Regions from separate parts of the Pseudovibrio sp. W74 genome, predicted to be linked through region 1. Evidence: riboswitches for the same ligand, from Rfam matches in the RefSeq annotation. Region 1 holds a riboswitch; each other region holds the start of a gene.

Region 1 (3,260 bases):
TTTATGTCTTGGCGCCGTATACCACCTCTCCACATCACAGGAGAGGAAGAGATCATCACAGGTATCATCAGATCCGTGTCCGCCTTTCAGCAGAACCCCGTTAGCACCCATGTCCAGCAGCAGTAACGCTTGTCTGTGCATGTCTTCACGGGATTCAGCTACCGGCTGGTCCAGCAAAAAGGCCGCTTCCTGCATATTCGGCGTAATCAACGCCGCCATGGGAAACAGCTTCTGCTTCAGGACCGAAACGGCGGTGTTTTGCAACAAAACATCACCAGAAGTTGCAACCATCACCGGATCAAGAATGACGCGCTTAACATTATATTCCGCCAGCTTTGTGGCAATAACAGCGATAATCTCTGGCTGTGAAAGCATGCCGATTTTCACGGCATCCACCTTCAGGTCAGAAAAAACAGCATCCATCTGCTCCGCCACAAATGCTGGCGGCACATCATGAATACCTGTCACACCTTTGGTATTTTGGGCCGTCAGTGCAGTGATGACACTGGCCCCATAGACACCGCGAGCCGAAAAGGCCTTCAGGTCTGCTTGAATTCCGGCACCACCACCGGAATCCGACCCTGCAATTGTGACTGCAATCGCACTCATTAGGCCAATACCCCACCTTTATTATTCATTGTTTCGAGCTTGAGACGCTCGTTGAACTGGTCAGCCTTCAAGCCATAAAGGGTATCGATGAAAGCTGGAGTGAAGCTTCCCGGTCCGTTCGCCTGCTCTGCGGCAATCTCGCCGCATACACCATAGACAGCAAGCGCAGCAAGCACGGCAAGTTCCTTATCTGGCTCGGTAGCGGCGAAACCAGCCAGCACACCGCCCAGCGCACAGCCAATGCCAGTCACCTTGTCCATATAAGCATGTCCATTGCCCACGGTGTAGGTTGTCTCCCGGCCAAACACAGCGTCTTCAATACCGGTGCGCACAATCAGTGTGTTCTCGGTGACAGCTCCACTCAGCCCAGCGCTCTCAGTCATGTTTGTTTTAAGGATCGAAACATTCTCTTTCAGAATATCTTTCGCAAACTCCATGCGAATGTCTGAGCGATCTACTTTAACCGGGTCCAGAACCACGGGCATAGATTTTTTGGCAGCCCCTTCAAGCCCAAGCCGAATACCATGCCGCCGCTTTCCATCCAGCGTACCAAGATTGAGGAGCAACCCGTCAACACTCTCGATGAATGCAGGAATTTCATCATGGGCCGCTGTCATGGAGGGCACGATGTTACAAGCCAACATGATGTTCGCGGTAAGGCTCTGCGCAACAGAGTTCGTCAGACAATGAACCCGAACGCCACGCTCACGCACGCTCTCAAAGACTTCCCAGAGATTTTCAGTTGTGTAGGACATTTGTTTTCGCTCCCCTATAGATTACGGCGGGAACGATTACCTTGGTACTCATCCCAATTCCCTCCGCCGGCACAATCCGGATCAGGTTCTAGGAGTTGGCTTGGCGCCTCTCAGCCCGTCAGTCACTTCCGAGCACCCCCATTGGTTAGAATTTTTTGCTAGCAAACAAGAGAGCGAACTGCAAGCGGAAACGAGAGGCAGCGACAAAAGGCAACTGGGGGTAGATTTCGCTTAAAAAACGCAAAAGCTTGCAAAAAAACGCAGCTTCAACGCAAAATGCTCACAAAACAACGCAAACTCATATTAGAGCGCATCCCTGAAAGACAAATCAGCCTTTCGGGACAGAAGGATAGCAGATTTATGATTCCGTTCTTTGTACAGATCAAATGCCAGCTCGGAAAAACCTATCAGGTTGCCAACGCCATCGCAGACGCGGAAGTCGCCTCCGAGATCTACTCCACCTCCGGGGATTTCGACCTGCTGGCCAAATTCTACATTGATGATAACGAAGACATCGGACACTTCGTTGCAAACAAGGTTCAGGTCTTCGAAGGCATCCAGGATACCAGAACCATCATCACCTTCAAAGCGTTCTGATACCTACGAAAACAGGCGGGACACCAGCCCGCCTGCATAATCTCTTTTCAAGCTTTACGTTCTTGATAGCTTAACTCTGAGCGTCCTGAATAACGCTCCAGACAGCAACCGGCGTCGCGGGCATATCTATATGCTCAACACCTGCATTCTTGCGCAGCGCATACTGCACGGCATTCATCACCGCCGGCGCCGCTCCAATAGAACCAGCCTCACCAGCCCCTTTGATGCCCATCGCATTTGTCGTGGAAGGAACATTGCTCGTCGAGAAGTCGAAATTCGGCAAATCATCAGCACGTGCAACATGATAGTCCATGAAGGACGCTGACAGCAGCTGCCCGGTTTCATCATAAACCGTGTTCTCACAAAGCGCCTGCGAAATCGCCTGCCCCGCACCACCATGCACCTGACCAGCCAAAAGCATCGGATTCACCGTCACGCCAAAATCATCCACGATCACATAACTGACCACGTCCGCCTTGCCCGTTTCCGGATCAATCTCCACCTCACACACATGCGTGCCATTGGGATAAGTACATTCATCCTGCATGACTTTTTCCGCTGCACTCAAGGTATCCGGTTGCGAACCAGCCACATCAACAAGGCTGACTTGTTGGTCGGTACCAACCACGCGCACCTGCCCGTCTTCCAACGTCAGATCCCCAACACCAACCTCAAGCTTCTCACTGGCGATCTCTTTGATCTTCTTAACCAGCGTTTCAGAAGCCGCCTTCACAGATGGCATACCAATCGGAATGGACCGCGATCCGCCGGTACCACCACCAGTCGCAACACGATCCGTATCTCCCTGCACCATCTCAACCTGATCAAGCTGCAAACCAAGATGTTCTGCAATGACTTGGCCATATGCAGTTGCGTGACCTTGACCGTTGCTCTGCGTTCCAATCAGCAAAGTAACGCTGCCGTTCGTGTTAAGCTCAAGCTTAGCTTCCTCCCCGCCGGCAAAGGCACACGCCTCCACATAGGTCGATAGCCCAACACCGCGGTACAAACCTTTTGCCTTGCTCTCCGCTTCACGCTCCGCAAACGTCGAATAATGAATCTCGTCCAGCGCCTTGGTCAGGTGAGCCCCAAAGGAACCCGTATCATACATGCGGCCAAGCGCTGTTGTATAAGGTAGCGCCTCATCGGGGATAAAGCTCTTACGACGAAATTCTGCCGGATCCATACCCATCTCATGCGCAGCTTTGTCTGCCAGTCGTTCCATCAGATAAAGCGCTTCCGGACGCCCTGCCCCACGAAACGCATCCACCGGCACTGTATTGGTATAAACGCCTGTCG
Region 2 (3,260 bases), on a different contig from region 1:
TGACCGGATCATCAGTGATCATGGGCAGCCAATCGTCATCAACTAAATTTGCGCAGGCCTTTCTTAAAGGCGTGTATGTTTATCTTTTGGTAACCATTCAGCCAGATTTGGCGCTTACACTTTGCGAATGGCAAATTCCCTTGATAGCGGCGAAGACTTACTCATCATCTGCAAACCAGATGTTACCGCAGCGATTGAAGACTGGATTGATCATCTGGGATCTGAACGGCGACTGGCTGAACGGACACTGGAAGCGTATGAGCGCGATACCCGTCAGTTCCTGCGCTTCATGACCAGTTATGAAGGTGAACCGGTTGCCCTGCGGCATCTGGAGTCTTTGAAACCAAAGGACTTTCGCGCATTTCTGGCAACCCGCCGGAGGGATGGCGCACAAACGCGGACGCTTGCCCGTGGCCTTGCTGGCATCCGCTCCTTCCTCTCGTTTCTGGAGGAGCGCGGTGAGGTGAATGCGGCTGGTGCTGCGGCGGTTCGTACGCCGAGACTTCCCCGCAGCCTGCCCAAGCCTATCCCCGTTGAGGAAGCCAAAGCGATTGTCAGCAGCGATCTCGCTTTTGAGGACACTCCCTGGGTTGAAGCCCGAAACGCAGCGGTGTTCACACTGCTCTACGGTTGCGGCCTCCGCATTTCCGAAGCGCTGTCTCTGACATCGGCCTCCGCGCCGAAGGAGGGGGATAAGTCGCTGAAGATTCGCGGTAAAGGCAACAAAGAACGGCTTGTTCCGGTTCTGCCAGTGGTAATAGAAGCTATTGAGGCCTACAAAAAGCAGTGCCCTTATGATCTGTCGGGCAGTTCACCGCTGTTTCGCGGCGTTCGTGGCGGCCCGCTGAATGCGCGCATGATCCAGCTGGCCATGCAAAAGATCCGCAGTGCTCTTGGTCTACCAGACACCGCAACTCCTCACGCTTTACGCCATTCGTTTGCAACTCATTTGCTGTCTGAAGGCGGGGATTTGAGGAGCATTCAGGAGCTACTGGGGCACGCAAGCCTTTCTACCACACAGATTTATACGGAAGTGAACAGTGCACAGCTGTTGGACGCTTATGACAAGGCACACCCGCGTCGTTGATAGGTTGTCCCCCTCCCTCACATCACCTTGATCTCCCTTAGCAGATCCCCTAGGTTCATCGATGTGAAACGGGGTGCCCAACACGTTTGTTGTGGCTGAGATCATACTCGAAGAACCTGCTCTGGATAATTCCAGCGAAGGGAGCACTCACGCCGTGTTGGGGGATAGATTGTCTGGCAGTTTGCCAAGTCCCTGATACCAGCTCTCTTTCGCACAACAAGACCGAGGATAAAAATGGGTCGTGTCGAAAGCGCTTGCGCAACTCTTTCTGCAATTCGTGACAACAGTCCACTCGTCCATAACATGACGAACATCGTGGTGGCCAACACCACAGCCAACGCCCTGCTGGCCATTGGCGCCTCCCCTGCCATGGTGGATGGCCCGGAAGAAGCCCCTGAACTTGCAAGTGTTACAGGTGCATTAGTGGTCAACGTTGGCACGGTTACCCCTGCTCAGGCAGAGACCATGAAGTTGGCTACTGCTGCTGCCCACAAAGCTGGTCGCCCTTGGGTGCTGGACCCGGTGGCTGTTGGAGCGCTGACCTTCCGCACCGAGCTTGCTGGTGAATTGCTGGAGAATAAGCCGAGCGTCATTCGTGGCAATGCCTCTGAAATCATGGCACTTGCTGGTCAGGGTGCAGGTGGAAAAGGCGTTGATAGCACGGATAGCTCTCAGGCTGCTCTGGCAGGAGCGAAAGAACTGGCGAAGCAGACGGGCGCTGTTGTTGTCGTCTCTGGTCCTGTCGATTTTATCACTGATGGTGCGCGCACTGCTGAAGTCGCCAACGGGGATAAGATGATGCCTTATGTGACTGGTCTTGGCTGCACGGCAACAGCTTTGACTGGCGCGACACTGGCTGTTTGCGATGACCCGTTTGATGCTGCTGTTGATGCAATGGTTTTCCTCGGAGTGGTTGGTGAGATTGCTGCAAAAAATTCAGCAGGACCAGCAAGCTTGCAGCTGGATATTATTAACGGCCTCTATCAGCTGAACAGCGATATCCTCAACGCAACTGCACGGGTTGAAATGCATGAAACCGTTGCTTGATCTTTCCGTTTATCTGGTGCTGGGGCCGCAAGACTGCGCCGGTCAGGATCCCGTCGACATAGCAATCGCAGCCGCACAAAACGGCGCTACTGTTGTGCAGCTTCGTGACAAGACTGGCAGCACGCGCGAGCAAATTGAGCTGGCAGAGCGGTTGATGCAAGCGTTGAAACCGCTGAATGTGCCGCTAATCGTCAATGATCGCGTAGATGTTGCCTTAGCGGTTGATGCGGACGGTGTTCATGTTGGGCAGGATGATATGGATGCCACGAAAGCCCGGGAGCTGATCGGCTCTGATAAGCTGCTTGGTCTATCAGTCAGCACTCAGGACGAGCTGGATGCTGCGGACTTTTCCGCCTGCGATTACCTTGGCATAGGCGCCTGCTTCCCGACAAACAGTAAGGATGATGCGGCTGACATGGGTATGCAGAGCTTTGCCGGTTTAACGGTTCAATCTCAGTTGCCTGTGGTTGGAATTGGCGGAATTTCGCTTTCTAATGCGGATCAGGTGATCAAAGCTGGGGCAGATGGAGTTGCAGTTATTTCTGCAATCTGTGGGGCATCCAGTCCATCCGCAGCTACGCGCAAGCTTCAGGACATCGTCAAAAGCGTAAAAGACCTAGGGTGATAGGATAAAACACGCATTTACTCCTCGCAGAGCCCATCTACATTGATATATGAGAGGACTAGGCAGGGAGCTTTTAGTCATGAAACTTAGACAAACAACATTTATGTGCATTTTCTTCTGCACGTTTGCTTTTCTTGTTTCAGCAGCTCAAGCTCAAACAGCCTGTGAAGTCCGCAAATCAGAGATGGCGGAGCTGGGGGACTGGGAAAATCCCAAAGCACGTTTGAAAGAGCTTTCTCAGATTGAAGTTCAAGGCCAGTGCCTTGATGGGCAACTGGTTGTGCGCGCCCGCGCATTTACCAGCTGCTCCCCTCGCGATTGCAAATGGGGTTGGGCTCCAGGGCAGCTTAGTTTTTCTGGTGTACTAACGTTCCGGTTTGGCGGCTTCTTCAAAGCGCAACACATTGAGCTTCGGCCAATGGGAGAGCGTATTCAGGCTTACGTGCGAACAGAAAACCACGATCCAACGTTTCCCAATAAGACACGCAGCTACATCCTTGT
Region 3 (3,260 bases), on a different contig from region 1:
TCCGCGTAACTCGACATCGTAAACAAAGGAATAGTGCACATCACCAGAAAGGATCGTAAAACGATCTGGCGTTTTGCGGTGGCGGAACACGTTCAAAATGCCATCTGCCGTTCCCGGATGTGCCATCCAGTATTCCGCATCCACCATGAGCGGCTTGCCCATGAACGTGAGCAGCTTCTGCAGCGTTTCGATCAGCTTTACGCCGAAGATCGGAGCTGCGGAGACGAGTAGCACGGCGTCTTTTCCGCGCAGAGATCGTTGTAAATCTGTGACCGCTTCCCAGTCCAGAAGACCCGAGGGTAGATACCCTGCCCGCTCTGATCTCCATCGGCGTGTGCGCGTATCCAACACCAGCAGTGGTGGGTCTAGTTCCCAGTGATAGTCCCAGTTTTCAAAGGCGAAGAGATGCTCCAGAAACTCATCGTAGCTATTTGTGCCGGGCACCGTGACAGCTTGCGTCATCGCTTCAAGTGTTCCACCTGAGAACGCTTCAGGTCGGTTGCCCCACCCCTGATTGAGCATATAGGCACACAAGGCATTGCCAATGATCCGTCGGGAGAACGGATGGCCGTAGGCGGTCTCTTCCCAATCACGGTTGAGGTTCCAGTCATCAGTGACATCGTGGTCATCAAAGATCATCGCAACCGGAAGATGGGCAAACAGGCGGCGCACCTGGCTGAGACCCGCAACAAACTCCTTCAGGATTTTCTGTTCGCTCTCATAGAGCGCTGCTTCTTCTGGTGTCAGTCCTTCAGGAACGTCTGTCTCAACCAGATCCCATAGTGCTGGAGACCAGACAAGGAGGTACATTGCCAAGAATTCAGCAAGTGTGATCAGATGGTTATGGGCATGATCGGCAGTAAAGATTGGTTTTTCTACGCCACCGAACAAGACAAGCCAGAGCTTTCTGTTCTTCTCCAGACTTGGGAGAAACTTTTCGCGGCGGTAGTAGGTGTCGCCGTGTTGGTAGAAATCTGATGCCTTATCAGGCACTTTGCTTTCCAAGCCTGCCAGCTGTTCCTCAGTGATACCGAGTTTTTCGATGAGCGCATGGATAGCTCGCAACATGGGGCCAGCAACATCATCTGAGTAAATCTGATCGCCACTCATCACGAGGGCAGTTGGCCATTTTTCCTTGTCAATTTTGGTGCCGTTCTCAGCCCTGATATGCTTTGCCAGAAACTGATCAGCTGCGACCAGACCATCGCCGGATTCGTGATGTGGTTTGCGGCAGGACCCGTGCAGGAGTGAGGAAACTTTTGAGCTTAGCAGAAAGCCGGGAAGCTCCTGATTTTCATAGCAGAGATCAGGCGCCCATACGGAATGATCCTGCCAACCAGCCTCCTCGTCATCCTCCATACGCAGAGCGAGGCGATAGCTGATCCAAGTGTCATGCGGTAAAGGGCTTTGGAGAGGTAGATCGATCAGGAGGTAGTGGAGATGTACCCCTGCTGAGATCAGGTTTACCTCAGTTTGCGCTTTCGTCAGCTCGTAGGTTTGCGGCTCACGGCCTTGTGGGAGCAAATCCAGTTTCACATCCGCCGGAGCGCGCACTGCGAGCCAGAATGTTAAACGTGAGGTTTCCAGTCGACGCAAGATTGGGCCAGCTAAAACGGATGGGAGAGAATAGTTTTCAAGCATTCGTTGATATTATTTTTCGCGATATCCAGATGTGAAATTCTTAGATGAGAGATAGGAACGCAAACCGCAAAATCCAATAAGTGTCAGCGACTCCCCTTTCATAAAATCCAACTTACAAAAGTTTTCTGAACCTCGCCTGAACCGAACCTGCCTTGACACTAGTTCATAATCGTTCTAGCAAAATCATGTATGCAGGGGAGTCTCACCAAGGAGACTGAGAGGCTGACAGAGCGCAAGCTCGGCGACGCGACCCTTAGAACCTGACCCAGTTGATACTGGCGTAGGAAGCACGGGTCGCGGGACCTGTTTATAAGGCTAGTGTAACAACCGCGATCTTAGCAGCAGAAGTTCTTTCTGCCGTTTCCCAGCCAAGACTCATCTGGTGTCTTTTTCGAGTTATGAACTTGAGGAGCACCATTATGACGACGCCGAACCCATCCATCACCACAGGCGCCTTGCCAGCTGCGCGCAAAATCTATGTTCGTGGCAGCTTGCACGAAGACGTGCTTGTGCCCATGCGCGAAATCAGCGTTCACCCGACAGCAGGTGAGCCACCGCTGCCAGTCTACGATAGTTCCGGCCCATACACGGACCCGACAGCAACAACGAATATTTCTGAAGGTTTGCCTGCTCTACGGCGCAAGTGGATCGAGGCGCGCGGTGACACCGAGGAATATGATGGCCGTGAGATTAAGCCTGAAGACAATGGTTTTGTGAAAGGCGACCGGCTTGTTCCAGAATTTCCGGTGAAGCCTCGCCCCTTGCGCGGAAAGGACGGTAAAGCCGTCACCCAGCTGGCCTATGCCCGCGCTGGCATCATCACACCGGAGATGGAGTTCATTGCCATCCGCGAAAACCAGTTGCGGGAAGCGGTTGCAGAAGAGCGGTGTGGCAATGACTGGGGTGCGAGCATTCCAGATTATGTAACACCAGAGTTTGTACGTGATGAAGTGGCTGCTGGCCGCGCGATCATTCCGTCAAACATCAACCACCCTGAGAGTGAGCCGATGATCATCGGGCGGAACTTTCTGGTCAAGATCAACGCCAATATGGGTACATCTGCTGTCACCTCCTCCATGGAAGAGGAAGTCGACAAGATGGTGTGGTCGATCCGCTGGGGTGCTGACACGGTGATGGATCTGTCTACCGGTCGTAACATTCACAACACCCGTGAATGGATCATCCGCAACAGCCCTGTCCCAATTGGGACCGTCCCGCTTTATCAGGCGCTTGAGAAGGTGAATGGAGTTGCCGAAGACCTGACCTGGGAAATCTTCCGCGACACGTTGATTGAGCAGGCAGAGCAAGGGGTTGATTACTTCACCATCCACGCTGGTGTGCGCCTGCACATGGTGCCGATGACCGTTAATCGCGTGACGGGGATTGTCTCCCGTGGCGGTTCCATCATGGCGAAGTGGTGCCTGCATCATCACAAAGACAGCTTCCTCTATGAGCACTTTGACGAGATCTGCGATATTTGCCGCCAGTACGATGTGGCGTTTTCTCTTGGTGATGGATTGCGTCCGGGTTCCATTGCAGATGCCAATGATGAAGCCCAGTTTGCCGAGCTGGAGACGCTAGGTGAGCTGACCAAGATTGCGTGGGCCAAGGATTGTCAG

The links. Region 1 has a riboswitch for thiamine pyrophosphate ahead of PsW74_RS26375 (hydroxyethylthiazole kinase). Riboswitches for the same ligand answer to the same signal wherever they lie in the genome.
Region 2: another riboswitch for thiamine pyrophosphate. It lies ahead of thiM (hydroxyethylthiazole kinase); the one in region 1 lies ahead of PsW74_RS26375 (hydroxyethylthiazole kinase).
Region 3: another riboswitch for thiamine pyrophosphate. It lies ahead of thiC (phosphomethylpyrimidine synthase ThiC); the one in region 1 lies ahead of PsW74_RS26375 (hydroxyethylthiazole kinase).

The regions. Positions count from the first base shown of each region.
Region 1 covers NZ_LMCJ01000060.1:272,004-275,263, forward strand. The annotation lists gene thiD (bifunctional hydroxymethylpyrimidine kinase/phosphomethylpyrimidine kinase) at 1-609, opposite strand, end outside; gene PsW74_RS26375 (hydroxyethylthiazole kinase) at 609-1,364, opposite strand; TPP riboswitch at 1,406-1,514, opposite strand; gene PsW74_RS26380 (Lrp/AsnC ligand binding domain-containing protein) at 1,725-1,961, shown strand; gene PsW74_RS26385 (xanthine dehydrogenase family protein molybdopterin-binding subunit) at 2,032-3,260, opposite strand, start outside.
Region 2 covers NZ_LMCJ01000007.1:95,985-99,244, reverse strand. The annotation lists gene PsW74_RS06240 (phospholipase D-like domain-containing protein) at 1-46, shown strand, start outside; gene PsW74_RS06235 (tyrosine recombinase XerC) at 128-1,087, shown strand; TPP riboswitch at 1,147-1,249, shown strand; gene thiM (hydroxyethylthiazole kinase) at 1,322-2,134, shown strand; gene thiE (thiamine phosphate synthase) at 2,118-2,759, shown strand; gene PsW74_RS06220 (hypothetical protein) at 2,839-3,260, shown strand, end outside.
Region 3 covers NZ_LMCJ01000013.1:4,729-7,988, reverse strand. The annotation lists gene PsW74_RS08990 (hypothetical protein) at 1-1,641, opposite strand, end outside; TPP riboswitch at 1,825-1,945, shown strand; gene thiC (phosphomethylpyrimidine synthase ThiC) at 2,040-3,260, shown strand, end outside.